DNA from 3 places in the Eggerthella timonensis genome. Region 3 is predicted to be linked to each of the others. Evidence: predicted binding sites of a transcription regulator. Region 3 holds the regulator's gene; each other region holds the start of a gene.
What was found. The regulator LexA, encoded in region 3, represses DNA repair genes until DNA is damaged. The targets are predictions, from matches to a motif close to CNAACANNTGTTNG.
Positions count from the first base shown of each region.

Region 1: C1A15_RS15345 (tryptophan transporter) is a predicted target of LexA. The motif match lies at 8,016-8,029, and genes of this name have one in related genera.
Region 2: C1A15_RS09835 (Y-family DNA polymerase) is a predicted target of LexA. The motif match lies at 2,759-2,772, and genes of this name have one in related genera.

Region 1 covers NZ_FXXA01000002.1:3,583,529-3,593,546, reverse strand. The annotation lists gene C1A15_RS15370 (MFS transporter) at 1-1,082, opposite strand, end outside; gene C1A15_RS15365 (PadR family transcriptional regulator) at 1,312-1,839, opposite strand; gene C1A15_RS17090 (hypothetical protein) at 1,971-4,415, opposite strand; gene C1A15_RS15355 (MDR family MFS transporter) at 4,544-6,544, opposite strand; gene C1A15_RS15350 (TetR/AcrR family transcriptional regulator) at 6,757-7,395, shown strand; gene C1A15_RS15345 (tryptophan transporter) at 8,267-8,893, shown strand; gene C1A15_RS15340 (energy-coupling factor ABC transporter ATP-binding protein) at 9,083-9,922, shown strand; gene C1A15_RS15335 (energy-coupling factor ABC transporter ATP-binding protein) at 9,919-10,018, shown strand, end outside.
Region 2 covers NZ_FXXA01000002.1:2,368,608-2,378,625, forward strand. The annotation lists gene C1A15_RS09825 (ABC transporter ATP-binding protein) at 1-1,369, shown strand, start outside; gene C1A15_RS09830 (hypothetical protein) at 1,665-2,621, opposite strand; gene C1A15_RS09835 (Y-family DNA polymerase) at 2,799-4,136, shown strand; gene C1A15_RS09840 (hypothetical protein) at 4,129-4,467, shown strand; gene C1A15_RS09845 (excinuclease ABC subunit UvrA) at 4,528-7,050, opposite strand; gene C1A15_RS09850 (TetR/AcrR family transcriptional regulator) at 7,106-7,744, opposite strand; gene C1A15_RS09855 (GNAT family N-acetyltransferase) at 7,741-8,385, opposite strand; gene C1A15_RS09860 (VanZ family protein) at 8,659-9,657, shown strand; gene C1A15_RS09865 (aminotransferase class I/II-fold pyridoxal phosphate-dependent enzyme) at 9,823-10,018, shown strand, end outside.
Region 3 covers NZ_FXXA01000002.1:2,515,333-2,525,350, reverse strand. The annotation lists gene rny (ribonuclease Y) at 1-696, shown strand, start outside; gene C1A15_RS10540 (ATP-binding protein) at 709-1,794, shown strand; gene C1A15_RS10535 (stage V sporulation protein S) at 1,951-2,301, shown strand; gene miaB (tRNA (N6-isopentenyl adenosine(37)-C2)-methylthiotransferase MiaB) at 2,317-3,696, shown strand; gene miaA (tRNA (adenosine(37)-N6)-dimethylallyltransferase MiaA) at 3,704-4,657, shown strand; gene hflX (GTPase HflX) at 4,857-6,167, shown strand; gene lexA (transcriptional repressor LexA) at 6,253-6,891, opposite strand; gene C1A15_RS10510 (hypothetical protein) at 7,034-7,303, shown strand; gene C1A15_RS10505 (ATP-binding cassette domain-containing protein) at 7,707-9,221, shown strand; gene nrdR (transcriptional regulator NrdR) at 9,329-9,775, shown strand; gene dut (dUTP diphosphatase) at 9,777-10,018, shown strand, end outside.

The DNA of each region.
Region 1 (10,018 bases), 1.1 Mb from region 3:
CCTGCCAACGTGCTGCCCACCACGAGCGCCAGCGTCATGGGGATGGTGGCCAGCGCCGAGGCGGTCGACGAGAGCCCCAACCCTTCTTGCACGAACCGCGGCACGAACATCACGCCGACCAGTAGGGCGAACTGCGAGCAGAACCCCATCGCCACCGCCCCGTTCACTTGCGCGCGGCGGAAGAGCCGAACCGGCACGATGGCGTGATCGCGGCGTCGTTCGACCAGCACGAGCACGGCGATCATGACGACGGCCGTCGCGAGGAGCCCGAAGAACGGCACGGAGAACCAGGCGAACGCGCTGCCGGTCAGGCTGAACGCAAGCGTGAGCGGCACGATGGCGGCGGCTGCGCACACGGCGCCGGGCAGGTCGAACGACCGCTCCGCATGGGCTTGCTTCCCGGGAAGGAACCGCACCACCAGCACGAGCGCCACGATGCTCAATGGCAGGTTGACGAGGAATATCCAGTGCCAGCCAACCGTGTCGGCGATCAGCCCGCCGGCCAGCGGCCCCGCGATGGAGGCCAAGCCGTACATGGACGAGAGGATGCCCATGTACTTCCCGCGCACGCGCGGCTCGAACAGCTCGGCCATGGCGATGAACACGCCGGCCTCCACGAGCCCGCCTCCCACGCCCTGCACGGCGCGCCATGCCGTGAGCGCGTCGAGGCTGTTCGACAGCGCGCAACCGGCCGATGCGACGGCGAACACGCTGATGCCGCAGGCGAACACCCGCTTGTGGCCGAAGCGCGTCGCGCATGCGCCGCACAAGAGCGTCGCCAGCGTGCAGGTGAGCAGGTACGAGGTGAACGGCCAGGTGTAGTGGTCGAAGCTGCCCAGGCCCGCGGCGATCTTCGGCATGGCGGTGCTCACGATGGTAGCGTCGAGCGCGGCCATGAACAGGCTCAATGCCAGTCCTCCCAGCACGGCGGCGGTGGGGAAGGGCTTGCTCTCCATCTGCGTCCGCCCGCTGCGCCGGGCCGCGCCGCTCGCCGCGCCCTCGAGCGCCCTGTTGCGCGCGGCTGCGGCCGAGGTGCGCGTTCCCGCGTCGAGCGCCTGTTCCCTCAAGTCTTCCACGTCCATGATTTCTCCTATCTACAATACTACTATCAATGATAGTTAGTGCTTAAAAAAGAAACCGGTTACCCGGTTCGTCGGTTCCTGCGCACGCCGCCGCGTCCCTTCCGCCGCGCCCCCATGTGCAGAGTCCCTGCTCAACGCAGGGGCGACGGGATGCAAGAGGAGGAGGCGGGCGCAGGGAGCATTCGTCGGCACGATGTTTCACGTGAAACATTCGTTCGCGTCTTGCCGCTCAAGCATCGCCGTACAGATCCTTCTCGAACTGCTCGAGGTGCTTCGCAACCAGGCGGTACGTGCCGGCGCACAGCTCCATCGTCGCTCGCGCCTCGAGGCGTTCGTATGCGGGTATGAGCGTATCCACGCGCTCCGCCGTGCTTCGGTGCGTCTCGATGAGCTCGTCGATGAGGGCACGGCCGGTCTTCTCGTCTACGAGGCTGATGTTCGCCAAGACGGGCAGGAAACCGAAGTCCACGCGCGCGGGCAGCGCGGCGGCCTCGTCCATGAGCTCGGCGAAGCGGTCGCGCCCTTTGTCCGTGATGGTGTACACCGTCTTCTCGGGCATCTCGCCCTCCTTGACGACGGTGCCGTCGGCGTAGCCTTCGTCGCACAGGCGGATGACGTTGCGGTACACCGACGGCGAGCTGATGCGTATCCAGCGTCGGACGTTGCGTTCTTCCAACGTCTTGTCCATCTCGTACGCGCTCATCGGTCGTTCGATGAGCGCGCCCAGAATCATGATCTCGATCGACGTGCTTGCCATGCCGGCTCCTTCCTCTCACCGCTAATACTATCATTGATAGTAAAAAATGCAACGGGAAATGTTCAGGGCCCAAAATGGAGACGGCGGCCATGAAGGCCGCCGCTGTGGATGGGGGCTTGCCGCTCGATCACCTACGACTGGTTTCGTCGATTCGCTCGGCGTTGTGCTGCGCATACGATCAGGACACATCCGGAGAACAGGGCGAGGCCGAACGCCACCTGCGGCAAAGCGGTGTCGCTAGTCGCTGCAAGTGCAGTGGCCGACGTGCCGTTTGCCGCCGCCGTTGTCGTTGTCGACGGCGGCGGCTCGGGCGTCGATGCACCCGGCGTTACGGGCTCTGGCACAGGATCTGCCGGGGGTGCGGGTTTTGGATCGGGCTTCGGTTCGGGGTCGGGCACCGGCGCAGGATCAGGGTCCGGATCGGGGCTCGGGCCCGGCTCGGGGTCCGATATCGGGATTCCGCTTGCTGCGAGATAGAGCGGGCTTGTGACGGCACTCTTCTTGATTGCAAGCGTGCCGGTGGTCGCATCGTAGGTGTAGTCGTCTCCCGCGACGAGTTCCGGGCTGCCCGGCGACTCGTGGTGCAGCGCGATTGTGTCGGGAAGCGCATAGCCCTTGTCGGCCGCGAGCGTGAACAGATTGCTTTCGGAGCTGTCTTTCTCGAAGGTTGCGTACAGTCCGATGTCGGTGTCTTCCCCTGTGTTGTCGCCAGTGGCCAGCGTCGAAGTCTCGGTGAGCTCCCTGATGGTCAGCCCGGTCAGGCTCAACTTCACCGGGTAAGCGCCTGCATCAAACACTCCGCTCCGATTGATGACGGCATGCTCGAAGCGCCCGCCCGAAATAACGCCACTGCGCCCGTTGGTCACGATGCCAGCGAAATGGGGAATCGTCGTCTTGCCGTCGCCGTCGGTTGCGTTTGAAATGATGCCAACGCTCGATACCGTGCCGAGAAACACACCGCCCGTTATAGCTCCAGGGCCGCTGGAGGTGTTGCGGTTGGCAACGGAACCGCTTTCCAGGAACGTCCCGCCTGCGATGACACCGTAGTTGCTCACGCTACCGTCAAAGGTGGGACCATCCGCCTCGCCGCCCTTGATGGTGCCCGATGCCTCGTTGCCCACGATGCCGCCGAATGCTCCACCGCTGATGGTGCCGCTGCTCTGCACGGAGCCCGAGACGCCGAACGTGCCGGCCGCGATGACGCCGTCGTTCTGGATGACCGACCCCTCGAACGCGCCACCTGCAATAACGCCGTCGGACTCATTGGTCACCACGGCGTCGAAGCGGGGAATCGTCGGGTTGCCGTCGGCGTCGGTTCCCTCCGCGATGGTGTCGTGGTTCTTCACCACGCCCGTGAATGTGCCGCCGTTGATGACGGCGCCTGGCCAATCAACATCGCCGTTGATCACCGTGCCATCGAACGTGCCGCCTGTGATGGTGCCGTCGTCGTTGCTTTTCACACGGCTCGATGAGGCGAACGTTCCGCCTGCGATAATGCCGCCTTCGGTTACGGTGACGGTTCTTCTGAACGAGCCGTCGGCGATAGAGCCCGTGTTGTACACCTCGTCGTCGAACGTGCCGCCCTCGATGGCTCCAGCGGAACGGTTCTCCACGTAGGCGCTGAACGTGCTGTTGCCCCCAATGACGCCCGCGTTGTTCACGTTGATGTTGAACTCACCGCCGCTGATGGTACCGTTGCTCTGAACGGAGTTGTTGTTGCCGCCGTCGCTATACGCGCCTCCCGAAATCACGGCGCCTTCGTAATTGGTCACATAGTCGTGGAACGTGCCGCCCGTGATAGTGCCGGCCCCGGCGTTGTTCGACATGTTGTACACGGATGCATGGAATGTGCCGTCCTCAATGAGCCCCCAGTTGCTCACGGTGTCTTTGAACTCGCCGCCCTCGATGGTTCCGCCGAGGTTGCTGGAGCGATTGCCGCTGTTTACCTCTTCGTTGAAGGTGCCGCCTTTGATGATGAAGCCCGCCATCAGGTTTACGTACCCGTCGAACTCGCCGCCCTCGATCGCGCCGCTTCCGATGCCCGTGACCATGCAGTCGAACGTGCCGCCCGTGATAGTACCGCCGGAGGTGCTCACATAAGGGCCGTGCTCATAGCTCGGGTCGTCGTAGAATCTTCCGCCTGCGATGATGCCGGAGTTGCCGATGCTTGCGTTGAACGTGCCGCCCCTGATCACGCCACTCGCTTCGTTGCGCACGGCGAAGCGGTACGTTTTGGACTTGTCGAAGAAGACGCCGTTCTCGATGATACCCTTGTTCCGGATGCGGTTTTCGCCAGAGACGTCGAACGTATACCCCGTGAACGTGAATGCGTGCCCCGCCTCGAGGACGAGCACGTCGTTTTCGTACGTCCAGCCGTCGCCCGACGCGCTGATCGGCGAGCCGTCTGCGCCGATCTCGATCTCGACAGCGATGTGGGCGCGGGAATCGCCTCCTTCGTCCGAAAATGCGACGCTCGGCGCGAGCGAGCAGACAAGGGCCAGGATTGCGACCAGGGGGAGCAGTCGTTTTCTCACAAAGGGCCTCCTTCGAGTACGTTGACCCTCGAATGCTAGCATGGGGGAAGGAGCTGCAGGCACTCCCTGCGAAACCAGGCGGATACGCTGCGAAAAAAGGCGGCAGCCATCGGGCTGCCGCCTTTTCGGAACGGAACAAGGATGCGACCGGCACTCGAGCGGGGGCGGCCCTAGATGGACGAGGCCACCGCCTCGTCGTCGGGAAGCGCGGCGGCTTCCTCGGCGCGTTCGAGCTTCGACGGCCCGTCGGGGCCGTCGCCCGCGGCCAGCGCCTCTTCGCCGCGCTCGGCGAGGTACTGCTCCATGGAGTAGTGGGTGATGTCGGATCGGTTGATCACGCCCACCACTTGGCCTTCGTCGAGCACGGGCACTTTCTTCAAATGGTTCTCGCCCAGCACGCGGCACACCTCGGGAAGGTCGGCATGCACGTCCACGCCGATGATGCCCTTCGCGCCGATGCTCTTCGCCGGCATGGTCATGAGCTCGTCGAGCTTGCGGGCGAAGTCCTGGTTGCCCCCGTCGGCGTCCACGGTCTGCATGATCATGACCACGGGATCCATCATCATGGTGCTGCGCTTCGACAGGTAGCGCATGATGTCGCCGTCGGACACGAAGCCCACGGCCTTGCCGTCCGCGTCCACGAGGGGCGCGGCGCTGATGTGCTTGTCCACGAGCACCTGCATGGCCTCGGCCACGGTGGCGTTCGCGGGGAGCGTGAACACGTCGCGCTTCATGATGGATTCGAGCACCGTGCGGCGCGCGTTGTCCTTGTCCTTCTCGGCGGCCTCGCCCGGCTTGTTCTTCACGAGCGCAACCACCATGACGAAGCCCACGAGGCACAGCACGCCGGCCAGCGCGAACGCCACGTCGATGCCGAAGATGCTGCCTTGCAGCTGCCCCATGGATTCGGAGGTCATGTTCGTGGCGATGGTGGACGCGGACACGATGATGGCCGTGCCCAGCGAGCCCGCTACCTGGCGGAACGTGTTGTTGACCGAGGTGCCGTGGTTCACCAGCTCGTTGTCCAGCGCGTTCATGCCCCAGGTGGTGATGGGCATGTTCACCAGCGACAGCGAGAACAGGCGCACCGTGTACAACACGGTCAGCGTGATGATGCCCGTCTCGGTTCCCAGGAACGCGAAGCAGAACGTGGTGAGCGTCAGCACGCCCATGCCGATGATGCTGAGCACGCGCGGGCCGTGCTTGTCGAACAGGCGGCCGGCGATGGGGCCCATGGCGCCCATGATGATGGCGCCGGGCAGCAGCACGAGGCCCGACACGGTGGCCGAGTAGCCCATGAGCGACTGCAGGTAGATGGGCACGAGGATGCCGGCGGCAAGCAGGGCGCCCTGCACGAGCATGCCGATGATGGTGGCGATGAGGAACTTGCGGTTCTGCAGCACGCGCACCTGCAGCATGGGGTGCTCCATCTTGAGCTGGCGGCGGAAGAAAAACACGAGCGCCACCACGCCCACGAGCGTGCCCGCGACGGCATCGACGCGCAGGCCGTAGGAGCCGATGGTGGACAGGCCGTACAAGAGGCCGCCGAAGCCGAAGGACGACAGGACGACCGAGGGCACGTCGAGGCTGACGTCCTTGTTCGTCTCGCCGCCCTTCTCCAGCACGAATGCGCCGATGAGCACCACGAGCGCCGACAGCACCGTGATGATGTAGAACATGTCGTGCCAGGTGTAGCGGTCGATGATCACGCCGGCGACCGTGGGGCCGATGGCCGGGCCGAACGCGATGACGATGCCGAACAGGCCCATGGCCGTGCCGCGCTTGTCGACGGGGAACGTCCACATGAGCACGGTCATCACGAGCGGCATGAGGATGCCGGCGCCGGCAGCCTGCACGAGGCGGCCGAGCAGCAGCACGGCGAAGCTGGGACCCCAGCCCGCCAGCAAGCTGCCCGCGGTGAAGATGACCATGGACACGAGGAAGAGCCGCTTCGTGGTGAAGCGGTCCGTCAAGAATGCCGTGATGGGGATCATAATGGCATTCACGAGGGTGAAGCCCGTGGTCAGCCACTGCGCCGTGGAGGCGTCGACGCTCATCTCGGCCATGACCGACGGCAGCGCAGGGGCGACGACGGTCTGGTTCAGAACCGTCACGAACGTGCCGAACACGAGCACGGCCAGCATGACGATCTGCTTACGCGATAAACCCATATACCAGTTCCTTCCGAATATGCTCCGCGAACAAAGGCGCCTTTGAAGGGGAGCTTGCAGCGAACCCGACTTCAAAGACGCCCGTTTTCATGCGGTTGACGTGATTTACACTCAGTATAAATATTCATTCGGTAGATGAAAAGTCCTGTATTGAAAAGTTGTGGTACCCTGCACGGAAACGGCACATCATCGGCAGCGAAAGGGCGCGCGTCGTGGAACAGACACAACCTTCGGCGGAAGGTCTGCGGTATCGCAAGAAGCTCAAGGCGCGGCTCGCGGTAGAGCGAGCGGCGTTGGAGCTGGTCATCGAGCGGGGCTTCGACGGCGTGACGGTGGAGGACATCTGCGCCCGCGCCGAGATATCCAAGAAGACGTTCTTCAACTACTTCTCGTCGAAGGCGGCCGCCATCATGGGGCGCATGGACTCGTTTCCCGACGACGAGCGGCTGGCCGAGATCCTCGAAGAGCACGACGAAGCATGCTACCTCGACGTCCTCGTGGGCGTGGTGGGCACGAGCCTTGCGTCGGGCGTGGACGAGAGCATCGTCAACCTGCGCCGCGAGGCCCTGCGCTCCATGCCCCAGCTGTTCTTCCAGGGCCAGCGCGACCTGCTGGCCGTGCAGCGCTCCATCGCCGATGCGCTGCGCGCGTACCTCGCCGAGCATCCCGAGCGCCGCATGCTGGCCGACCAGCCCGTCGAGGAAGAGGCGCTCGTGGCCTCGTCCACGGCCATCGGCCTGGCGCGCACCCGCTCCATGTTGCACGTGTGCGGCGATGCGGAGCCTTCGGCGGCCGAAACCCGTCGCCTTCTCGTCACGTACCTGTCGGCGGGGGATGCTGCTTCGGAGTAGGGTGCCGATCGCGCGGTAGCGTAGTCGAGGCGCTGGAGCCGCCGACGCGCCGCGCTTCGCCCGCGGCGTGCCAGAGAATTCGTGATTGGTGGTCGATTTTGCACGGAATTCACCTGATAAGCGCGTTCTCTTCGTTGAGACATGGGAGCGATTCCGGTTCACTGCGTCATTCGGGCAGGTCGGGAGTTGGCTATTGAAGCTTCTCGCTGGAAGTGAGCTCTGCGTTGATGAATATCGTGCAAATTCGACCAAAACTGAGCATGTTTCTGGCGCGCGAAGCGGAGACAGGCAGCCGCGGCATAGGGCCCCAGCAACGGCGTCAGGGTCTTCGCGCTTGTCGTCGCGGGTTTTGCGTGCCTGACCGCCGATGCCTTGCTCCGCGAAAAACTTCTTGACAGCTTTCCGGACCTCTGTGCTATAGTTTGCGCCACAACTTAATACCTTGAAACCTATGAGGCGAAAGTCAAGCCATCATGAGCACTCACAGAGAGCGGGCGTAGCTGGGATTCCCGCAGTAAGCTGGATGGTAAATGGATCGCCGAGGGAAAGGGGAAAGGGAGGCGCGGTGCGCAAGCAGCCGAACCGACCGAGTATCTGGACCGTGAGCCTGCGTTAAGGGCAGAACATGTGTTGGCATGTTCGTGAGAGGGTTCCGCATCGCGGAATCAACTGTGAAGGTGGCACCGCAGGTTATAAGACCTGTCCTTCGATGAGAAGGACAGGTCTTTTTCATTGTGGGGCGCTGGGCGCCGAAGCCATGCAGTTGGTTGCGCGGGGTCGATCCTCATCCGCGAAGTTCGTGCCGGCAAACGAAACGCCCCGGGAGGGGCAATGACCGGCGGGAACTCCGCCAAAGAAAGGATTGAGGAACATGGAACAGCAGATCAAGCGCGAGGTAGCAACGCAGACGGCAGCGGCGGGCGAGGCGGCAGCGCCGCGCAAGCGCGACGTGGCGGCAGCGCCCAAGAAGGCGGGCCTCTCCACGCAGGATCTCATCCTCATCGCCGTGCTGCTGGCGGCCGGGGCGGTGCTCAAGCTGACGGTGGGCTCGCTGCTCTCGTCGATGGGCATGAAGCCGAACTTCATCATCGCCATGTACTGCCTGGCCATCATCCTGACGCGGCCGAAGCTGGGCCAAGCCCTGATCATCGGCTTGCTGGCAGGGCTCATCTGCCAGATTCCCCTGCTGAACGCCACGCCGCTTTTGAACATTCCCTCCGAGGTTCTCGGCGCGCTCGCCTGCGGCTTGCTCATCAAGGTGCCGATGCGCATCGGCGGCAAGCTCGACCTCAATCCGCTCGTCAACACGTTCGTCTCCACGGTGGTGTCCGGCGGAACCTTCGCTCTGTTGTCGGTCTACATCAACGTCGTGTCCACGGGCGGCGACGTCATGGTGGCGCTGGCGACGTACGCGGCCATCGTGTTCGGCACGGCCACCTTCAACTGCATCCTCGTGCAGGTTCTTGCCGTGCCGCTGAAGAAGGTTCTCAAGCGCTAGAGGTTCCGCGGGCTCACGGCCCGCGGAACCTGCCGACGCTGCGGTCGGCCGTGGCATCCGATCTCGCGGCGATGACGAGGGTTCGCGTACGCAAGAACGCGTCGCCCTCGCCCTCCCCACGATCTCGGATGCCACTGCCGACCTCGCTGACTTACTACGCCAACCTACGATTCGGAAGAAAGACTCGACATGATAGAGATACGCGATTTCACGTTTCAGTACCGCGAAAACGAGCGGCCGGTGGTGAGCGGCATCGACCTCACCATCCCGGACGGCGCGTTCGTCGGCATCACCGGGGCCGCCGGCTCGGGCAAATCGACCCTGACCTACGGGCTGAACGGCATCATCCCGCATTGCTATCCGGGCGACTTCTACGGCTCCGTCGTCATCGACGGGCTCGACACCTGCGAGGTTGCGCTCACCGACGTGTCGCGGGTGGTGGGCAGCGTGTGCCAGGACATCGACAGCCAGTTCGTCACGTCGATCGTGGAGGACGAGGTGCTCTACGGTCTCGAGAACTTCGGCGTGCCGCGCGATGAGATCGAGGGCCGCGTGAGCCGGGCGCTGGCCGACATGGGCATCTCCGATTTGCGCGATCGCGTGATCTCGTCGCTGTCCGGCGGGCAGAAGCAGAAGGTGGCCATCGCGTCCATCCTGGCGCTCAACCCGCGAGTGCTCGTGCTGGACGAGCCCACCGCCGAGCTCGATCCGGCCAGTTCGCAAGCGGTGTTCGACCTGCTGGCGCGCTATGCGCGCGAGCACGGCACCACCGTCGTGGTGGTGGAGCAGAAGATCGCGCTCTTGTCCCAGTACGCCGACCTGTTGGTCATCGTCGACGAGGGGCGCATCCGCTTCGCCGACGAGCCCGCGAAGGTGCTGGAGCATTCGGACGAGCTCAAGCGGATCGGCGTCAACTGCCCGCGTTCGACCACGCTCATGAACCGTCTGCGCGCCGAGGGCCTGTACGGCGGCGCGTCCGTCTGCAACGTGCGCGAAGCGCGCGAGGCATTGAAAGAGGTGCTCGCATGATCGAGTTCGACGACGTGCACGCGTCCTACGAGGCAACGCTGCCCATCTTGAAGGGCGTCAGCTTCACGATCCGCGACGGCGAGTTCGTCGCGTTCG
Region 2 (10,018 bases), 150 kb from region 3:
CGCCTACCAGCTGCTGCTGGAAACCATCACCTTCCCGTTTCTGCCGGTCATCTGCTCGGTGGTGTTCACGTGCGCCATCCTCGCGCCGCGCGTGCCGGTGTACGTGGCCATCCTCATGGCGCTGCTCGCGGTGTACGCCGGCGTGTCCTACTACATGTACAAGCGCATCCTGCACCTCAACGAGCAGGCGGCCAGCGCGCAGAACCAGCTGTCGGGCGAGCTGTCCGACTCGGTTGCCAACATCCTGGCGGTGAAGACCTACGGGCGCGAGGACTACGAGCGCGGGCTGTTCGACCAGGCGAACCGCGAGGTGGTGGCGCGCGACTCGAAGCGCATGTGGGCGTCGCTCACGCGCGGCATCGTGACGGCGTGCATCACCATCGCCATCATGAGCGTGGTGGCCGTGTTCATCGCGGGCGGGAACGCCTGGTACGGCATCACGCCGGGCACGCTCGTGGTGATGTTCACGTACACCTACACGGTGACGAACCAGTTCAACTTCATCAACAACGGCCTGCAGCGCTTCAACCGCGCGTTCGGCGACGCGAGCGGCATGACCGTGATCCTCGACGAGCCGCGGCTGGTGGCCGACGCCCCCGACGCGCCGGAGCTCGAGGTGCGCGAGGGCGCCATCGACTTCGAGGACATCGGCTTCTGGTACACCGACGGCGACGCGCGCACGCGGGTGTTCGACGACCTCGACCTGCACATCCCCGCCGGCCAGCGCGTGGGCCTCGTGGGATCGAGCGGGGCGGGGAAGACCACGCTCACGAAGCTGCTGCTGAGACTGTCCGACATCCAGGAGGGGCGCATCCTCGTGGACGGCCAGAACATCGCCGACACCACCCAGCAATCGCTGCGCCGCCAGATCGCCTACGTGCCGCAGGAGGCCTTGCTGTTCCACCGCTCCATCGCGGAGAACATCGCCTACGGGCGGCCCGACGCCACGATGGAGCAGATCCGCGACGCGGCGCGCCAGGCGAACGCGCTCGAGTTCATCGAGCGGCTGCCGCAGGGCTTCGACACCGTCACGGGCGAGCGCGGCGTGAAGCTGTCGGGCGGCCAGCGCCAGCGCATCGCCATCGCGCGGGCGCTTCTGGCCGACTGCCCGGTGCTCGTGCTGGACGAGGCCACGAGCGCGCTCGACTCGGAGAGCGAGCAGCTGGTGCAGGACGCGCTGGCCACGCTCATGCGCGGGCGCACCGCCATCGTGGTGGCGCACCGCCTGTCGACGGTGGCCAGCCTCGACCGCATCGTGGTGCTCGACGACGGCCGCGTGGTGGAGGACGGCCCGCACGCCGAGCTCATCGAGGCCGGCGGGGCCTACGCGAACCTGTGGAGCAGGCAGACGGGGGCGTATCTGGAGTAGGTCGGGCGGGCTGCGCGCGCGGGCGGCATGCGGGCGGCGCGACAGCGCCGTGCCGTCCGCGTTTCGCCCCTCGCCGTCTGTCCCGCGCAAGCGATTTCGTCGAACGTGGCCGGATACGACGGCTGTACGTCGTGTCAGCGGCCGCTTTCGCCCGGCGGCGATCAACCGAACTCGTGCGATCAGGGGAAACGCAGAAGCGATCGGAATATGGCGACGAAAGCCGGGCGGCTTGCCCATTTTGACGACGTACAGCCGTCGTATTCGGCCACGAACGCGCGTGGGGCGGACTCGCCTCCTAGCGGAGCAGCTCGGAGCGAAGCGCGAACTGCCGGGAGGGGTACTCGCTGCAGCGGGGCCTGATCCTTCTGCCCAGATGCCCGGCGAGGATGCGCGCGAACCGGTTGTACTCGCGATAGTCGGTTACCTGCTTCCAGGTGGCGGTCACCACGGTGAAGCCGAGCGACTCGAGGGCGTTGCGCCTCGAGGCGTCCTCGGCGATGCGCGTCGCGCCGGTATGGCACAGCGTGCTGTCGTATTCGACGGCCACCTTCTTGTCCTTCCAGAGCAGGTCGCAACGGAAGAACCTGCTCTCGGTCGTCCAGCTTGCCCGCTTGCCGAGCGGGACGACGGCGTTCATGAGCGGTTGCGTCAGGTTGCTTCCTCCCTGCACGTAGGGGAGCGTGAGCAATGCGCACAGGGTGGACTCGCGGGGAGACGCCGATCCGCTCGCCACGAAGGGGAGCGCCTTGCGCGCGGATTTCACGCCGCGCACGCCTCCGGCCCTGTCCAGGTAATTCGCCAGCTTGGCCGGGGTGGTGAGCGGCGTCCTGCCTCTGACGCCGAACGGTTGGCTTTCGTCGGGGGCGTACGTGCCGCACAGCTCGCAGCCCAGGTGGACGGCGCGGGGAAGGCTCAGGACGGAAGACAGGTGGACGAACAGCAGCTCGGGGCTGATGACGAACGCTTCGGCGCCGATGGGAACCGGGATCGTCCGGAAGGAGCTCGAGGGCAGCTCCGGGGATTGATGGACGACGAGATCGCCGGTGGCCTTTCGATGGCCGTCGAGGGCGACGACGTGCAACGGCGCGGAGAGCGCGCCTGCGGAAGCGAGGACGATCCCCTTGGCCGAGGTTGCGCTCGGCGCGGCTTCCGGCAGGTTCCGCATACGGCACGTGGCGCGCGAAAGCCCTGCGTCGCTGAGGGGCGAGCGCCAGAATTCGAGCGCGGACGTGTAGGCGAGAACCGTGTGCATGCGGGGAGTGTACCATGGCGTACAGCCAGGTGAAACGACGATTTCGCGACGCTGGAACGGCGTGCGAACCGCGCTGGAACGGGTGGGAAACCGCGTAAGATCCGCGTTGGATCGGCGTAGAAAAGCGCTATACTGTACGAACAAACGTTTTGGTTATCGAGAAGCGAGGAGGCGGCGGTGGCGAAGGAGCGCACGTACGTGTGCATCGACTTGAAGAGCTTCTACGCCAGCGTCGAGTGCGTCGATCGCGGGCTCGACCCGCTGAAGGCGAACCTTGTCGTGGCCGATCCCGACCGCACGGAGAAGACCATCTGCCTGGCCATCACGCCGTCGATGAAGGCGCTCGGCCTGTCGAGCCGCTGCCGCGTGTTCGAGATTCCTGAAGGCGTGGACTACGTCATGGCACGTCCGCGCATGCAGCGCTACATGGAGGCGTCGGCCGACATCTACTCGATCTACCTGCGCTACGTGTCGCCCGAGGACGTCCACGCATACTCCATCGACGAGTGCTTCATCGACGCGACGCCGTACCTCGCGCTGTACCGGATGGAGCCTAAGGAGTTCGCCGTCATGCTCATGGACGCGGTGCTGGCCGACACGGGCGTCTGCGCCACCGCGGGCATCGGTCCGAACCTGTTCCTCGCCAAGGTAGCGCTCGACATCACGGCGAAGCACGCCGAGGACCATATCGGCTACCTCGATCAGGCCGAGTTCGAGCGCTCGATCCAGACCCACCGGCCCATCACCGATATCTGGAACATCGGTCCTGGCATCGCGAAGAGGCTGGCGAAGTACGCCGTGTACGATCTGCGCGGCGTGTGCGAGATGAGCGAGGCCACGCTCTACCGCGAATTCGGGGTGAACGCCGAGTACCTGATCGACCATGCCCATGGCGTTGAACCGTGCACCATCGCCGACATCCACGCCTACGAGCCGAGCGGCCATTCCCTGGGGAACGGCCAGGTGCTGCCCTGCGACTACTCGTTCGAGGAAGCGCGCGACGTGCTCAAGGAGATGGTGGACCAGCTCGTGCTCGACCTCGTGGAGAAGCGCCTCGTAGCCGGATCGATATCGCTGTACGTGGGGTACGCGAAAGGTCCAGGCGAGCCTGCGGGCGAAGCGGACGGCGCGTTCTTCGACGGCGGCCACGGCAGGCGCCCCGCAAGCGGCCGCCGTGGTTTCCCTCACACCGGATCCACGCGCAGGCAGGCGGATCGCACGAACCTTTACTCGAAGCTCATGCCGCGCTTCCTCGACCTGTTCGACGAGACTACGCGCAAAGACGCGCCCATCCGCCGCATCAACGTGGGCGTCGGCGGGGTGCTCCCCGAGGAATTCGCCACGATGGATCTGTTCTCGGATGCGGAGGCGGAGGCCGAGGAGCTCCGGCTGCAGCAGGCCGTGCTGGCCGTGAAGGGGCGCTTCGGGAAGAACGCGCTTCTGCGCGGGACCAGCTTGAAGGAGAAGGCCACGGCGCGCGAGCGCAACGAGCAGATCGGGGGCCACCATGCCTGAGCGCCGACCGCGCGCCGACCGCGCCCAGCAGTTCATGCCCTTCGCCGCGCTCAAAGGCTACTACGATCTCATCCGCGAACGCGAGCGCGTGGTGGAGCCGAAGCGCGACCTGACCGACGAGCAGGCGCTCGAGCTGTCGCAGCGCCTCGCCCGGATGGAGCGCCGCACGATGGCGAGCGTCGTCCACTACGACGGCGAGGCGTACGTGACGACGCACGGCCTGGTGAGCGACATCGACCTCGCGGCACGCTCCGTCACCATCGTCCGTACCCGCATCGCCTTCGACGACGTCTGGGAGATTCACCTTGGCGGCGGGAATCGTCGGCCGTAACACGCGTTATTCGGGCATAAAACGCGTGTTACGGCCGACCGTGCGTTTTCGGACGCATGTTCAATGTTGCTGCAGGTACCTTCCCGTGACGCTCGCGGGGTTCGCCGCCAGCTCCTCAGGGGTGCCGGCGGCGACGATGCGGCCGCCGGACGCGCCGCCTCCGGGGCCGAGGTCGATCACGTAGTCTGCGTTTGCGATGACGTCGAGATCGTGCTCGATGACCACCACGGTGGCGCCGTGGGCGACGAGGTTCTCGAACACGCGCAGCAGGGTGCGCACGTCGAGCGGGTGCAGGCCGATGGTGGGCTCGTCGAACACGAACACGGCGTCGTCCTGCGCGCGCCCCATCTCGCTGGCCAGCTTGAGGCGCTGCGCCTCGCCGCCGGAGAGCGCCGGCGTGGCCTCGCCGAGGGTGAGATAGCCCAGACCCAGGTCGTGCAGCGTGTCGAGGCGGGCGCGCACCTTCTTCAGGTCGGATGCGGGCGTGCGCGCCTCGTCCACCGTCATGGACATGAGCTGGGGCAGCGTGCAGCCGGGCTCGTCGCAACCGGCGCCAGGCCGGTGGATGCGATCGGCCTCGGGCGCGTAGCGCGAGCCTTCGCACGCGGGGCAGACGATGTCCACGTCGGGCAGGAACTGCACGTCCAGGCTGATGGAGCCCGTGCCGTCGCAGACGGGGCAGCGCAAGCGACCGGTGTTGTAGGAGAAGTCGCCCGCCTTCAACCCGGCCGCCTTCGCCTCGGGCGTGCGCGCGAAGGCGCGGCGCAGCTCGTCGTGCACGCCGGCGTAGGTGGCCACGGTGGAGCGCACGTTCGAGCCGATGGGCGTGGCGTCGATAAGGTTCGCCCGCTCGATGCCCGCGGCCTCGACGCGCTTTACGTGGGCGGGGAGCGCGCTGCCGCTCGCGTTCGACGCCAGCGCCGGGATGAGGCTTTCCAGCACGAGCGTGGTCTTGCCCGAGCCGGACACGCCGGTGACGGCGGTCAGGCGGCCGCGCGGGATGGCCGTCTCGAGCGGCTTCACGGTGTGCAGCGCGTCGGTGGCCAGCTCGATGCGGCCGCGAGCGAACACCTCGTCCGCGGGGATGCGCTCGCACACGCGCACGGTTTCCGCGCCCGACAGGAAGCCGCCGATGAGCGAGGCCGGATCCGCCTCCACCTCGGCCAGCGACCCTTGGGCGATCACGCGGCCGCCGTCGGCGCCCGCGCCCGGCCCCATCTCGACCAGATGGTCCGCCGCGCGCAGGATGTGCGCGTCGTGGTCCACCATGACCACCGAGTTCCCGTCGGCGATGAGGTCGCGCATGACCTCGATGAGCCCGTCGATGTTGGACGGGTGCAGGCCGATGGACGGCTCGTCCAGCACGTACAGCACGCCGGTGGTGCGGTTGCGCACGGCGCGGGCCAGCTGCACGCGCTGGCGCTCGCCGGTGGACAGCGTGGAGCCTGCGCGGTCGAGCGCGAGGTAGCCCAGTCCCAGGTCGACGAGGCGGCGCGCGGTATGCTGGAACGATTCGACGATGCTTTCCGCCATCGGGCGCATCTCGGGAGCCAGGCCGTTCGGCACGGCGTCCGCCCAGCCGACGAGCTCGTCGAGGGTCATCTGAGACGCTTGCGCCAGGTTGATGCCGGCCACGTGCGGTTTTCGAGCCTGCTCGGACAGGCGCGTGCCGTGGCAGACGGGGCAGGTGCCCTGCTTGAGGAAGCGCGCCACGCGCCCGAGACCCTTCTCGTCCTTCACCTTCGACAGCGCGTTCTCCACGGTGCGGACGGCGTTGAAGTAGGTGAAGTCGAGCTCGGCGAACGCGTCGGTCTTCTTCGCCTTGTACAGGATGTGCTTCTTCTCGGCGGGGCCGGAAAACACGATGTCGCGCTCCTTGGGCGTGAGCTGGTTGAACGGGACGTCGGTGCGTACGCCCATCTCGCGGGCAACCTGCTTCATGAGGTCCCACATGAGCGTGCTCCACGGCACGACGGCGCCCTCGTCGATGGTGAGCGTCTCGTCGGGCACGAGCGACGAGACGTCCACGGTGCGCACGATGCCCGTGCCGTCGCATTCAGGGCAGGCGCCCTCGCTGTTGAAGGCCAGCTCCTCGGCGCCGGGCCCGTAGAACTCCACACCGCAGACGGGGCATGTGATGGGGCGCTCGGCGGCCACGTTGAGCGTGGGCGGCACGCGGTGGCCGTTGGGGCACACGTGGCTGCCCGTGCGCGAGAACAGCAGGCGCAGGCTGTTTAGCAGCTCGGTGGAGGTGCCGAAGGTGCTGCGCACGCCGGGTACGGCGGGCCGCTGGTGCAGCGCGAGGGCGGCGGGAACGTGGAGCACCTCGTCGACCGCCGCGCGTCCCGCCTGCGTGAGGCGCCGCCGCGTGTAGGTGGACAGCGCCTCGAGGTAGCGCCGCGACCCTTCCGCGTACAGCACGCCGAGGGCGAGCGACGACTTGCCCGACCCCGACACGCCCGCGATGGCCACGAGGCGGCCGAGCGGGATGTCCACGTCGACGTTCTTCAGGTTGTGCACGCGGGCCCCGCGCACCTGGATGTGATCGGGGGCGGGCGGTTCGCGGCGGCTTAGCGGTTCCATGCCTACGATTCCTCATTCCTGTCGAAGGGCTTTGCCCAGTATGGTAATGCACCTTTCACAGAGCTCGGGCGTTTTCCGCGCCTTTCTGCGTTTCGTTCGCTAACGGGTGCCGTGCTGCAAGATGCAGCGGCGCTTCCTCCATTGACAGCAAGGCCTTGATCGCGTGCGCGATATGCTCGACGGTGGGTGGTTCTCCGTGCGTGCAGGTGCGGAGCACGAGTCCGTCGATGTAGATCGAAACCGCGAGCGCCTGTTCGCGACCGATGAGCTTGGCAAGCGATGCCTCGAATGCCTCTGCGGCTTCGGTCGTCATGGAGCGCAGCCTCGAATCGAACAGCGAGGCGTGGTGCAGCGCGATATCGGCTCGCGCGTTGTCCGGGCTCTCCAAACGCGCATACAGGGCTCGAACCGTTTGCTCGATGTCGTTGCCGGCGGCCGACGCGACTTGGAGCATGGTGCGGTAGTCTTCGTCGATAACGTGCGAAAGACGCTCGTAACCGGCGCGCTTGAGTTCTTCTATGCTTGAAAAGTACTTGGTAACGGAACCTAAAGACGAACCGGACGCTGTTGCGACCCTTCGGTGGGTGAGCCGATCGGGTCCGTCCTCTACGAGGATTCGCGCCGCCGCTGCGGCGATGCGGTCCTTGGTCGCTTTCGCTTTCGGCCCGAGCGACGCAGCGCTCTCGTCCATCATGCTCGCTCCTTCTGCTCGGATGATTCGGGCAACGTCTTCGCGTACAGGAAGCTCTCCATGGACAGGGTACCCTGCGGGAGGGGAAGCTCGACGCGTCGCTTGCCCATTCTATCGAAGCCGCGGCTTTCGTAGAAACGGTACGTGCACGCGTCGTCGGTGTAGAGGAACACGCGCTTTCCCGGTCTCAGCCGCGAGAGCTCGTTGAGCAGCTTCGTGCCGATGCCACGACCTTGGCAAGCTGGGTCGGCCGCGAATAGAACGATCTCCCCGTCGGGTTCGAAGGGCAGCTCCTCGCGCATCTCCTCGTTGGCGCGATCGTATGGCTCCTCGGCGGCGGCGTAGGGCACGAGCTTAGAAAGAGCCGTGAACATGCGATGGAAACGCGCTTGGGCTGAACGCGCGTAGGGATGCGCCTCTCCTTCGAACGCGGCAAGGAGGAAGCCGGTCAGCCGATTCCCGTCGTATGCAGCGAGGGGTAAGGTGCAACGTGCGAGGGCTTCGCAGAAGACGTCTTTCGCGTACAGCTTGAGCGCGAGTCCGCTTGCGTACCGATCCAGGTGCATACCGGTCAAAGCAAATTTCGTCGCTATGTCGAAGTCCCGGCGCTGGAGCTCTTTGAACGTTATCCGGTCGTTTTGCATAGTGCACGCCTTTCTCGATTCCGTTCCCTGCTTTCCAGAATAAGGCTTTTCCATAAAAGTGAACAAAAGTACACATAATGAGTATGATGCGTAGTCGCGTCCGTGTCGGCGCTCGGATATCCAGTCGCAACCGGTTGGCATGCGGCCGCTTCTCCACCTGCGCCTTACGAAGAAGTAAGGACGCCGTAAGCGACAGGCAAGCCTGGGGCAAGGCCGAGGCGGCATACTGGAGCTGCATGGCAGGGCATGGCGGATGGGAAGACGGAGGTCGTCGTGGGTTTCATAGCGCAGTTCCTCGGACGTTTCAGCGAGAGCTTCTCGGCGGCGGTGGCGCTGTGGCCGCTGGCGTCGCTGGCGCTCACGCTGCCCATCCTCGCATACCTGTACCACCGCGACGGGCGTCTGCGCGCGTCGTCGGCGGTGACGGCCTATCTCGCGGTGCTCTACGTGCTGGGGCTCGGGTGCTTCACGCTCTATCCGCTGCCCGACGGCGCCTCCGGCCCCGGCATCACGTACGGCATCCCTCCGCGGTTCAACCCGCTCGGCTTCTTGGACGACCTCGCGAAGGACGGCGTGCGCGCCTTGCCGGACATGGTGGCGAACGTCGCGTTCTTCGTCCCGCTCGGCTTCATCGTGGGGCGCATGCTGCGCTGGCGGTTCGCACCGACGCTCGCCTTGGGCTTCGGCACTTCGCTGCTGATCGAGACGGCGCAGCTCACGGGCCTGTTCGGCCTGCACCCGTACGCGTACCGCATGTTCGACGTGCTGGATCTTCTCTGCAACACGACGGGAGCCGCCGTCGGGTGGGGCCTCGCCGTGCTCGCCGCGCGCCTGCTGCCGCCGGGCGAGCTCGCGCCCGAGGGGCAGGTGACCGACCGCCCCGGCCTCGTCCGCCGCGCCGTGGCGCTGTGGATCGACCTGGCGGCGGCGGGCGGGGTGCTCGTCGTCTCGATGGCCGCCGCGAGCCTCGTACTGCACGCGGCGGGCGATTCGTCGTGGACCGAGGGCGCCCGGTGGGAGGCGGCGGTCGCCTTGGCGGTGTTCGTCGCGTTCGAGGGCGTCGTCCCCTGGCTTCGGCAGGGCCGCACGCTTGGAGGCGGGTTCGTGCGCATGACCTGCGAGACGCGTCCGCGCGAGGGATGGCGACGGCTCGCCTTCTACGTCGCGCGCCTGCTCGTTCTGGGATTCGTCCTCGCGTTCTCGCCGCTCGCCGTGCCGGCCGTGCTGCTGTTCTACGCCTTCGCGCGGCGCATGCCCTACGATTACGTGTGACGCCCCCGGTGCCGACCGCATCGATCCCTGCGCGCGTTCGCTTACCGTCCGCCCGCGGGATGGTGCCGATAAAATGAACTTTACGATTCCTGGCAGGTTCAAGTTCAATATCGTGGTTCAATGAGTTCAATTTATCTGACATGGAAATTGAACTACGGAGGGCCTATGAGCCAGCAGGAAACGTTTGCGGACCGCCTTGCCCGGTCGATGGAGGCCAAGGGTTTCAAGCAGGCCGATCTTATCAGGCTGGCGGCCGAACAGGGCATGAGGCTGGGGAAAAGCCAGGTCAGCCAATATGCGAACGGCAAAACGCTTCCCCGTGCCCCGGTGGTGCGCGTCTTGGCGGACATCTTGGAAGTCG
Region 3 (10,018 bases):
AAGGCCGAGGCGTTCGTGAACCAGCGCGTCCAGGAAGCGGGCGAGCAGGCCACGTTCGACACCGGCATCCACGACCTGCACCCCGAGCTCGTGCGCACGCTCGGCCGCCTGCGCTACCGCACCTCGTACGGCCAGAACGTGCTGAACCATTCGCTCGAAGTGGCCTACCTCTCGGGCGTCATGGCGTCCGAGCTGGGGCTCGACCCCATCCCGGCCAAACGCGCCGGCCTGCTGCACGACCTCGGCAAGGCGGTCGATCACGAGGTGGAGGGCAGCCATGCCGTCATCGGCGCCGATCTGGCCCGTCGCTTCGGCGAGCGTGCCGAGATCGTCCATGCCATCGAAGCGCACCACAACGACGTGGAGCCGTCCAGCGTGCTGGCCGTGCTCGTGCAGGCGGCCGACGCCGTGTCCGCGGCGCGCCCCGGCGCCCGCAAGGAGACCCTCGACGCCTACGTGAAGCGCCTCGAGAAGCTGGAGGAGATCGCCAGCTCGTACAAGGGCGTGGAGCGGACCTACGCCATCCAGGCCGGCCGCGAGGTGCGCGTGATGGTGGAGCCCGACACGGTGGACGAGGCCGCCACCACGGTGCTCGCGCACGACATCGCGCAGCGCATCGAGAACGAGATGCAGTACCCCGGCCAGGTGAAGGTCGTGGTCATCCGCGAGAGCCGCGCGGTCGGCGTCGCGAAGTAGGGCGCGCGCCCCGTGGCCGACGAAGCGCTCGAAGCCTTCATAGAGAACGTATGCGGCGATAGCCATCTCCGGGTCGAGGCCGACCTCGGGGATGGCTTCGTCCGTTTGAAGAGCGCCGAAGCCGAGCGTCGGCAAGCGGCGCACGACATCCGCTCCACCGAGGACATCGTCATCGAGATGCTGCGCAACGCGCGCGACGCGCACGCGAAGAGCATCTTCCTCGCCGTGTCCCGCGAGGGGCAGCGTCGTCGGCTCGTCATGATCGACGACGGCGACGGCGTGCCCGCCGCCATGCACGAGCGCATCTTCGAGCCGCGCGTCACGTCCAAGCTCGACAGCATGCACATGGACAAATGGGGCGTCCACGGCCGCGGCATGGCGCTGTACTCCATCGCGGTCAACGCCGAGACGGCGCGCGTCGTCGCCTCGGACGCGGGAAAGGGCGCCGCGCTCGTCGTGGAGACCGACCTCGACCGCCTCGGCGAGAAGGCCGACCAGTCGAGCTTCCCCGTGTTCGAGCGCACCGAATCGGGGAGCATCGCCGTGCGCGGGCCGAAGAACATCCTGCGAACCGCCTGCGAGTTCGCCATCGAGTGCCGCCACGACTGTACCGTGTACCTCGGCTCGCTCACCGACATCGCGGCGACGCTCTACGCCTTCGGGCTCTCCTCGCTCACCTCGGCCATGCGCGCGTTCTGCACCGACGCCTCCGAGCTGCCGGTGGCCAAGCGCCTGTCCGTGGCCGTGGATCCCGCCGGCTTCGCCGAGGAGGCCGAGGCGCTCGGCCTGGCTCTGTCGGAGCGCTCGGCCCGCCGCATCTTGGACGGCGAGATCGCCCCGGTCGACGCGCTGGTGAACCGCGTGCGCATCGAGGGGGACCCCGAGCCGCGCCCGAGCTCTCGTCCGTCGAAAGCGCCGGCAGCCGACGCTCGCGGGCTCAAGATCGCGCCGGACGACCTGGATGCGTTCTCCCAGCGCATCGCGCGCGCGTTTTCCGAGCTTGCCCGCGACTACTACTTGGAGCCCGAGGTGAAGCCAGACGTGCGCGTGGGCAAGGACGGCGTGCGCATCCACATCCCCATCGAGAAGCTACGGTGACGAACCCGCTTGACAACAGCATAGCCGCAGGTTGCGCGCCATAGCGTTAATGAGTAGAATGGATAGAGCATAAGAATAACCTATCTCACGCACAACGGAATCCTATCGCAGCATACACAGCAAACCATACGGACTACCCAACGACAAAGGATAGGCATGCCCACTTCCGAACATAAGCCAGACGTTGGCTGCTTGAAGGTATCGTCGAAGTCGTCGCCCGCCTCCGTCGCCGGCGCCATCGCCGGCATGGTGAAGGACGGCGTGAGCGTCGAGATCCAGGCGGTGGGCGCCGGCGCGGTCAACCAGGCGGTCAAGGCCATCGCCATCTCCCGCGGCTTCCTGTCTCCCATCGGCATCGAGATCGCCTGCGTCCCCTCGTTCGCCGACATCGTCATCGACGGCGAATACCGCACCGCCATCCGCTTCACGGTGGATCCGCGCTACACGCGCGGCGTCGCTCAGCCTCTGAGCGACGATTCCCACCGCTCCGCCCCCGAGACCCGCTGAAACGAAAACGAGCTTATGCATACCCCATTCACGAACTTGACGTTCTGCATCCGCACGTTCGGATGCCAGATGAACAAGCACGATTCCGAACGCATCGCCGGCATGCTCGAAGGCCTGGGCGCGCTGGCGGTCGACGCCATCGAGGACGCCGACATCGTTGCGTTCATGACCTGCTGCGTGCGCGAAGCCGCCGACACGCGGCTGTACGGCCAGGTCGCCTCGCTCAAGAACATCCCGTTGCGTGCGGGCACGCCGCTGTCGAAGCGCATCGTCGCCGTGGGCGGCTGCATCGGCCAGCGCGACGGCGAGAAGCTCGTCGAAGAGCTGAAGCACCTCGACGTGGTGTTCGGCACGCACAACCTCGGCTCGCTGCCGCGTCTGCTCGAGGCGGCGCTCGCCGAAGGCGGCCATCAGGTGGAGGTGCTCGACGCCGCGTCGTCGTTCCCCACCGAGCTGCCCACGGCGCGCGAGCACGAGTGGGCGGCATGGCTGCCCATCACCATCGGCTGCAACAACTTCTGCTCGTATTGCATCGTGCCGTACGTGCGCGGGCGCGAGAAGTCGCGGCCGCTCGAGGATATCGTCGCCGAGGCCGAGCGCTACGTGGCCGCCGGCGTGAAGGAGATCACGCTGCTCGGCCAGAACGTGAACTCCTACGGGCGCGACCTGTACGGCTCGCCCCGCTTCGCCGCGGTGCTCGACGCCCTCGATCAGACGGGCATCGAGCGCCTTCGGTTCGCCACGAGCCATCCGAAGGACCTCAATGACGAGGTCATCGGCAAGTTCGCGACCCTGCGGTCGCTCATGCCGGCGCTTCACCTGCCCGTGCAGTCGGGCTCGGACGCCGTGCTCGCCGCGATGAACCGCCGCTACACGCGCGACCACTACCGGGGCCTCATCGCGAAGCTGCGCGACGCCGTGGGCGACATCGCGCTGTCCACCGACATCATCGTCGGGTTCCCCGGCGAGACGGCCAAGGACTTCGAGGACACGTACCGGCTCGTGGACGAGGTGGGCTACCACCAGGTGTTCACGTTCATCTACTCGAAGCGCGAGGGCACGCCGGCCGCGTCCATGGACGACGACACGCCGCGCGAGGTGATCCAGCAGCGCTTCGACCGGCTCGTGGACCTCGTGCAAAAGCGCGCCTTCGAGGCGAACCAGCAGGATCTGGGAAGCACGATCGACGTGCTGGTGGAAGGCTCGTCGAAGCGCGACGAGGGCCTGCTGGCGGGCAAGAGCCCGAAGAACCAGACCGTGCACGCGCCGGCGCCTGCGGGCACGCGCGCGGAGGACCTTGCGGGCAGCATCGTGCGCGTGCGGGTGGACGAGGCGAAGACGTGGTACCTCGCGGGCGAGGTCGTGGGCGAGCGCGATGCGGCCTCCGCACGCTGAGCCGGCCTTGACGGAGGCTTCGTTCGCGCTGGGCGCTCCCGTGGTCTGCGTCGTGGGGCCCACCGCGTCCGGCAAGACCGACCTCGCGCAGCTGCTCGCGCTCGAGCTGGGCGGGGAGGTGGTCAGCGCCGACTCCATGCAGATCTACCGCGGCATGGACATCGGCACGGGCAAGCTGCCCGCGTCCGAGCGCCTCGTGCCGCATCATGGGCTCGACCTCGTCGACCCGGGCGAGCCGTTCTCCGCCGCGCTGTTCCAAGAGTACGCGCGCGGCTGCTTCCGCGCGATCGACGCGCGTGGCAAGCGCAGCGTGCTGGCGGGGGGAACGGGCTTCTACGTGCGCGCGGCCGTCGATGCGTACGACTTCCCCGCGGGCGAGCAGGTGGGCAATCCCGTGCGCGACCGCTATCAGGCCGTGGCGCGCGAGCAAGGCGCAGAGGCGTTGTGGAAGCTGCTCGCCGCGCGGGACGAGGCGAGCGCGGCGCTCATCCCGCCCGCCGACGTCAAGCGCGTCGTGCGCGCCTTCGAGCTGCTCGAAGAGGGCACGACGTACGCCGCGCAGCGCGCCCGGCTCTCTCGGCTCCCGCAGCTCGTGCCCGCGACCTTCTTCGGCTTGGCCGTCGACCCCGATGTGCTGCGCGCGCGCATCGACGCGCGGGTGGAAGCCATGGTCGAGGCGGGACTCGTGGCCGAGGTGGAGGGGCTGCTCGCGCGCGGCTTCCGCGAAGGGGTGACGGCGCCCCAGGCCATCGGCTACAAGGAGATCGTCGACGCGATCGACGGGCGCATCTCCCTCGACGAGGCCGTCGAGCGGATCAAGCTGGCCACGCGGCGCTACGCGAAGCGGCAGCGCACGTGGTTCCGCAAGGACGCGCGCATCCGGTGGCTCGACGCGACGAAGCGCGAGCTGCCGTCACTCGCCGACGAGGCGCTTGGGCTGTTGAACGGCGACGTTGCCTGACGGTTTCCCCAGACGGAAGGGCGCATGTGGTATGATACGGAGCCACGGGCAGGGTTCTGCCGTCGAACCGTTCAAGATCGGAGCACCTATCATGCAGACAGCGCACGCGTTTCTCTAGCGGCCGACACCGCTTCCGACTGTCTTCGCGCGCCGGCGCCGATGCCCGGTGCGCTCATCTCTGCATCGAAAGGTTGCATCCATGACGGAATTCGAATCAGTCATCACGCGGGGCATGACCCCGGTTTCCGAAGATCGCCGCGAGCGCGCCGTGCTCGTCGGCGTCGACCGCCCCGGCTCCACCTGGCCTTTGGTATCGTCGCTCGCCGAGCTCGAACGTCTCGTCGACACGGCGGGCGCCGACGTGGTGGCCACCACCACGCAGAAGCTCGACGCGCCCAACCCGCGCACGTTCGTGGGCACGGGCAAGGCCGAGGAGGTGGCCGAGCTCGCGCGCGCCCACGCGGCCGACCTCGTGGTGTTCGACGACGAGCTGACGCCCTCGCAGCAAGCGAACCTCGAGAAGGCGATGGGCCGCGACGTGAAGGTCATCGACCGCACGGCGCTCATCCTCGACATCTTCGCCCTGCACGCCACCAGCAAGGAAGGGCGGCTGCAGGTGCGGCTCGCCCAGAACGAGTACCTGCTGCCGCGCCTGCGCGGCATGTGGGCGCACCTGGCCTCCAACCGCATGGGCGGCGGCGTGGGATCTCGCTTCGGCGAAGGCGAGAGCCAGCTCGAGGTCGACCGCCGCATGGTGCGCAAGCGCATCACATCGATCAAGCGCGAGCTCAAGCACCTGGCCGACGTGCGGGCCGTGCAGCGCGAGAGCCGCTACGAGAGCGGCATGTTCAAGGTGGCGCTGGCCGGCTACACGAACGCCGGGAAATCGAGCCTGCTCAACCGCCTGACGAATGCGGACGTGCTGGCCTACGACAAGCTGTTCGCCACGCTCGACTCCACCACGCGCAAGTTCGAGCTGCCCGAGGGCCGCGAGATCACCATCACCGACACGGTCGGGTTCATCCAGAAGCTGCCGACCACGCTCGTCGAGGCGTTCAAGTCGACGCTCGACGAGATCACGGGCGCCGACCTCGTGCTACACGTGGTGGACGCGTCCTCTGACGAGTACGAGGCGCAGATCGCCGCAGTGGAAGACGTGCTCGGGCAGATCCAGGCGCAGGACCTGCTGCGCGTGCTCGTGTTCAACAAGTGCGACCTGCTCGACGAAGAGCGTCTCGGCGTCCTCAAGGCGCGCCATCCGCAGGCGCAGTTCGCGTCGGCGGCGACGGGGGAGGGCGTGAGCGAGCTCGTCGAGCATATCGCCCGCGTCGCCTCGGCGCAGGACGAGCACCTCGACGTGCTGATCCCCTACAACCGGGGCGACCTCGTCTCCATCGCTCACGAGCGGTGCCGTATCCTCTCGGAGGCGCACGAGGAGGAGGGCACGCACATCGTCATGCTCGCGGGCCCTTCGTACGCCGGGCTCTTCAGGCCGTTCGCAATAGCTTAGAGTTACTCTAAGGAACGGCAAGCGCCCCCGTCGCTTCATCGAGCGACGGGGGCGCTGTTGGTTCGTCCGGCGTGCGGCGCCAGCGCTAGAGGCGACGGAATACCGCGACCACCTTGCCGGCGATGGCGCAGTCGGTGGTGATGATGGGGTCCATCGTGGAGTTCTCCGGCTGCAAGCGGATATGGTCGCTTTCCTTGAAGAAGCGCTTCACCGTGGCGCCGTCGTCGATGATGGCCACGACGATGTCGCCGTTGTTCGCGACGGGCTGCTCTTTGACCACGACGTAGTCGCCGTCGTTGATGCCTGCCTCAATCATGCTCTCGCCGCGCACGGAGAGCAGGAACGAAGGAGCGTCGCCCACGATCTCGGTGGGAAGCGACAGGGTGTCGGTGATGTTCTCCTCGGCGAGGATGGGGGAGCCGGCGGCCACGTTGCCCACGAGGGGCACGCTCACGATGTTGCTGAAGCTGGGCTGCACCACGTTGGTGGCCAGGGCGGCGTCCTCGAGCGGGTAGGTGAGCGCGATGGAGCGCGACTTGAGCGGGTCGCGCTTGATGAGGCCCTTCTCCTCGAGCGCCTTCAAGTGCACGTGCACGGTGGAAGGGGAGGAGAGGCCGAGGCTCTGGCATACCTCGCGCACGGTCGGGCCGTACCCCTTCTCTCGAATGCACTCCTCGATGCAGTCGAGCACCGCTTGCTGGCGCTTCGTCACTTTCTCGGCCATGGATCGTCCTTTCGTCGCCGCTCTATCTTCTACCGAACAAATGTATGAAATTCCTATTGACATGAACCTTTGTTCGACCTATTATATACGCGAACAAAGGTTCTACGCAAGAGCAGGAGGGCATAAAATGAAGAATTTTGAGATGAAGTACCCTGTTGAGGGAACCTCGGCCCTTCAGCCGAAGCTGGATTCGGCGCCTGCTCGACGCGCGCGCATCATCTCGTTTCCCGAGCGCCCGTCCCAAGACGGAGGCGCTGCGCGATCGAAGCACGGCAGCGCATCGTTTGCGTCCGCGCTGCGCGCAGGCACGGCGCAAGGCGTGTCGTTCGGCCGCATGCAGCGCTGGCAGGCCGTCGTCGGCGGATGCGCGTTCGGGGCGCTCGCGTTGGCCAGCCTGCTCATGGGGTTGTAACCAGCCGTTTTCCGCTCATCGTCGGCCCGTGCGGCCGTTCCCTGATCCACAGATGCTGCGTTTCTGTGGCTGCGTAGCGCCTCCGCCACCCCGGAGGCGCGTCCATTCGGGGGTTTACGCATCCTGCGCGTCGTGGTAGACTCGGCCGAGCAGCAACAAACCGCGCCGCCGCGCTTCCATGTCGGCAGGCGCTTCGCGAAGGAGACAAGGAACATGAAGCGATAACGAAAGCCCTATCATCGCCCCTTGCATGCATCAACCAGCCGCATCGGGTGCGCTTTCGTCATCGTTCTCGACTCCGCCTCGCGCTTCATCCGCTAGCTCCGATTCGCGCGGCTCCCTTTCATCGGCATCGCTGAACGCTGCGCAGAGCCATCCGTGCGCCTCTTCGACGGAGGTCGCCATGTTCATAACCGCTCACCATCTTTCCCATACGTACGAAGGCGCCGACGAACGCGCCCTCGACGACGTCTCGCTTGTGTTCGCGAACGGCTGGACGGGCATCGTCGGGCCGAACGGCGCCGGCAAGAGCACGCTCGTGCACTGCGTGTGCGGCATCCTGACGCCCGATCAAGGCAGCGTGTCGCCTCGAACGCGCGGCACGGTGTGCCGGCAATCCACCTCATCGCCCCCTGCGACGCTCGAGGAGTTCGCTTGCGACTACGGTTCCACGGCCGTCAAGCTGCGCACGCTGCTGGAAATCGAGGACGAGTGGCTCTGGTGCTACGAATCGCTGTCCCATGGCGAGCGCAAGCGCATCCAGATCGCCTGCGCACTCGCCGCAGAGCCGCAGGTGCTGGCGCTCGACGAGCCGACGAACCATCTCGACGCCCCCACGCGCGACCTCGTCGCGCAAGCGCTCGCCTCGTTCAAGGGCGTCGGCCTGCTCGTGTCGCACGATCGCGCGTTGCTCGACGAGCTCGTGCGATCGTGCGTGTTCGTCGAAGCCGGCCGGGCGACGGCCATCCCGGGCACGTACACGCAGGCGCGCCGCGAGCTCGACCTGCGCCGCGAGACCGTGCGCGCCGAGCGACGAGCTGCTCGCGACGAGCTGGCGCGCATCAAAGCCGAGAGCGTGCGGCGCGACGGGGTCGCGGCCCGTTCGGCCGCCCGCCGCTCGGCGCGGCATCTCGACCGCCACGATCACGACGGGCGGGCGAAGATCAAGCTCGCCGTCTACTCCGGGCAGGACGGCAAGGCGGGCAAGCTGTCATCGCAGATGGACAAGCGTATCGAGGCCGCAGAGAAGCGCCTCGAAGGCCTCGATGCCAAGAAGGAGCGTCGCAGCTCCTTGGAGTTGGACGCCCAGACTGCCGCGCGCAAGGTGCTCGCCCATCTTCCCGAGGGCAGCATGCCGCTCGGTGCCGGGCGCATGCTGCGCCATCCCGAGCTGTACCTCGGCAACGAGGACCGCATCGGCCTTGTCGGCAGGAACGGAGCGGGGAAGTCCACCCTGCTCAATGCCTTGATTCGTCAGGTGACGCTGGAGGAGGGGGTGGCCTATATTCCGCAGGAGACAACCGACGATGAGGTGCGCGCGTTGCTCGACGAGCTTCGGGGGCTCTCGTCGGCCGAACGAGGGCGCATGCTCTCCATCGTGGCGCGGCTCGAGTCGCCCCCGGCGCGCGTGCTCGACGGCGAGGAGCTCAGCCCGGGCGAGGTGCGCAAGCTCATGATCGCGCGCAGCCTGCTCTCCTCGCCGCACCTCATCGTCATGGACGAGCCGACGAACCACCTGGACATTCGCTCGATCGAGGCCCTGCAGGACGTGCTCGGCGATTGCGCGTGCGCGCTTGTGCTCGTGTCGCACGACGAGCGATTCCTCGACGCCCTCGTGGACGAGCGCTGGTCGTTCGAGGTCGAGCGAGCGGAAGGGGAGGTCGGACTGGGGGATACGTATGTGCGCGTAGCCTGGTAGAAGCGGCGTGCGGGGATCGTGCAGGTTTTTTGCGCGAATCCGACATGTTGATTGAACCACTATATATTGTATGTTAGGCTGAACCCAAAATCGACAAAGGAGCAAGTATGCGTTGTCCTTCCTGCGGCAATCCAGAGTCGAAAGTGGTCGACTCGAGGCCTTCCGAGGACGGCACGGCCATTCGCCGCCGCCGCGAATGCCTCGAATGCGGGCGTCGTTTCACCACCTACGAGCGTCTGGGCGACAACCCGCTCATCGTCATCAAAGCCGACGGCTCGTCGGAAGCCTACGACCGCCAGAAGCTCATGCGCGGCCTGCTCAACGCCGCCGCCAAGCGGCCCATCGGGCCCGAGCAGATCGCCTCGCTCATCGACAGCATCGAAGCCGAGCTGCGCAACGCCTCGAAGAGCGAGATCGGGTCGAAGGATCTGGGCGACATGGTGCTCGTGCGACTCGCCAAGCTCGACGACGTCGCCTACGTGCGCTTCGCGAGCGTGTACAAGGACTTCCGCAACGTCGAGGAGTTCGCCGCCGCGTTGGAGGGATTGCGCTAGCATGGAGCATGTTTCGGTACCTTTGCAGCAGCTCGATGCCGAGCTGCCCGTTCCCGCGTACGCCTATGCGGGCGATGCCGGCGTCGACTTGCGCGCCACCTGCGACGACACGATGCAGCCTTTCGAGCGCAAACTGGTTCCGTGCGGCATCGCCGTGGCCATCCCGCGCGGCTACGCGGGGTTCGTGCTGCCGCGCAGCGGTCTTGCCATCAAGCACGGCGTATCGCTGGTCAATGCGCCCGG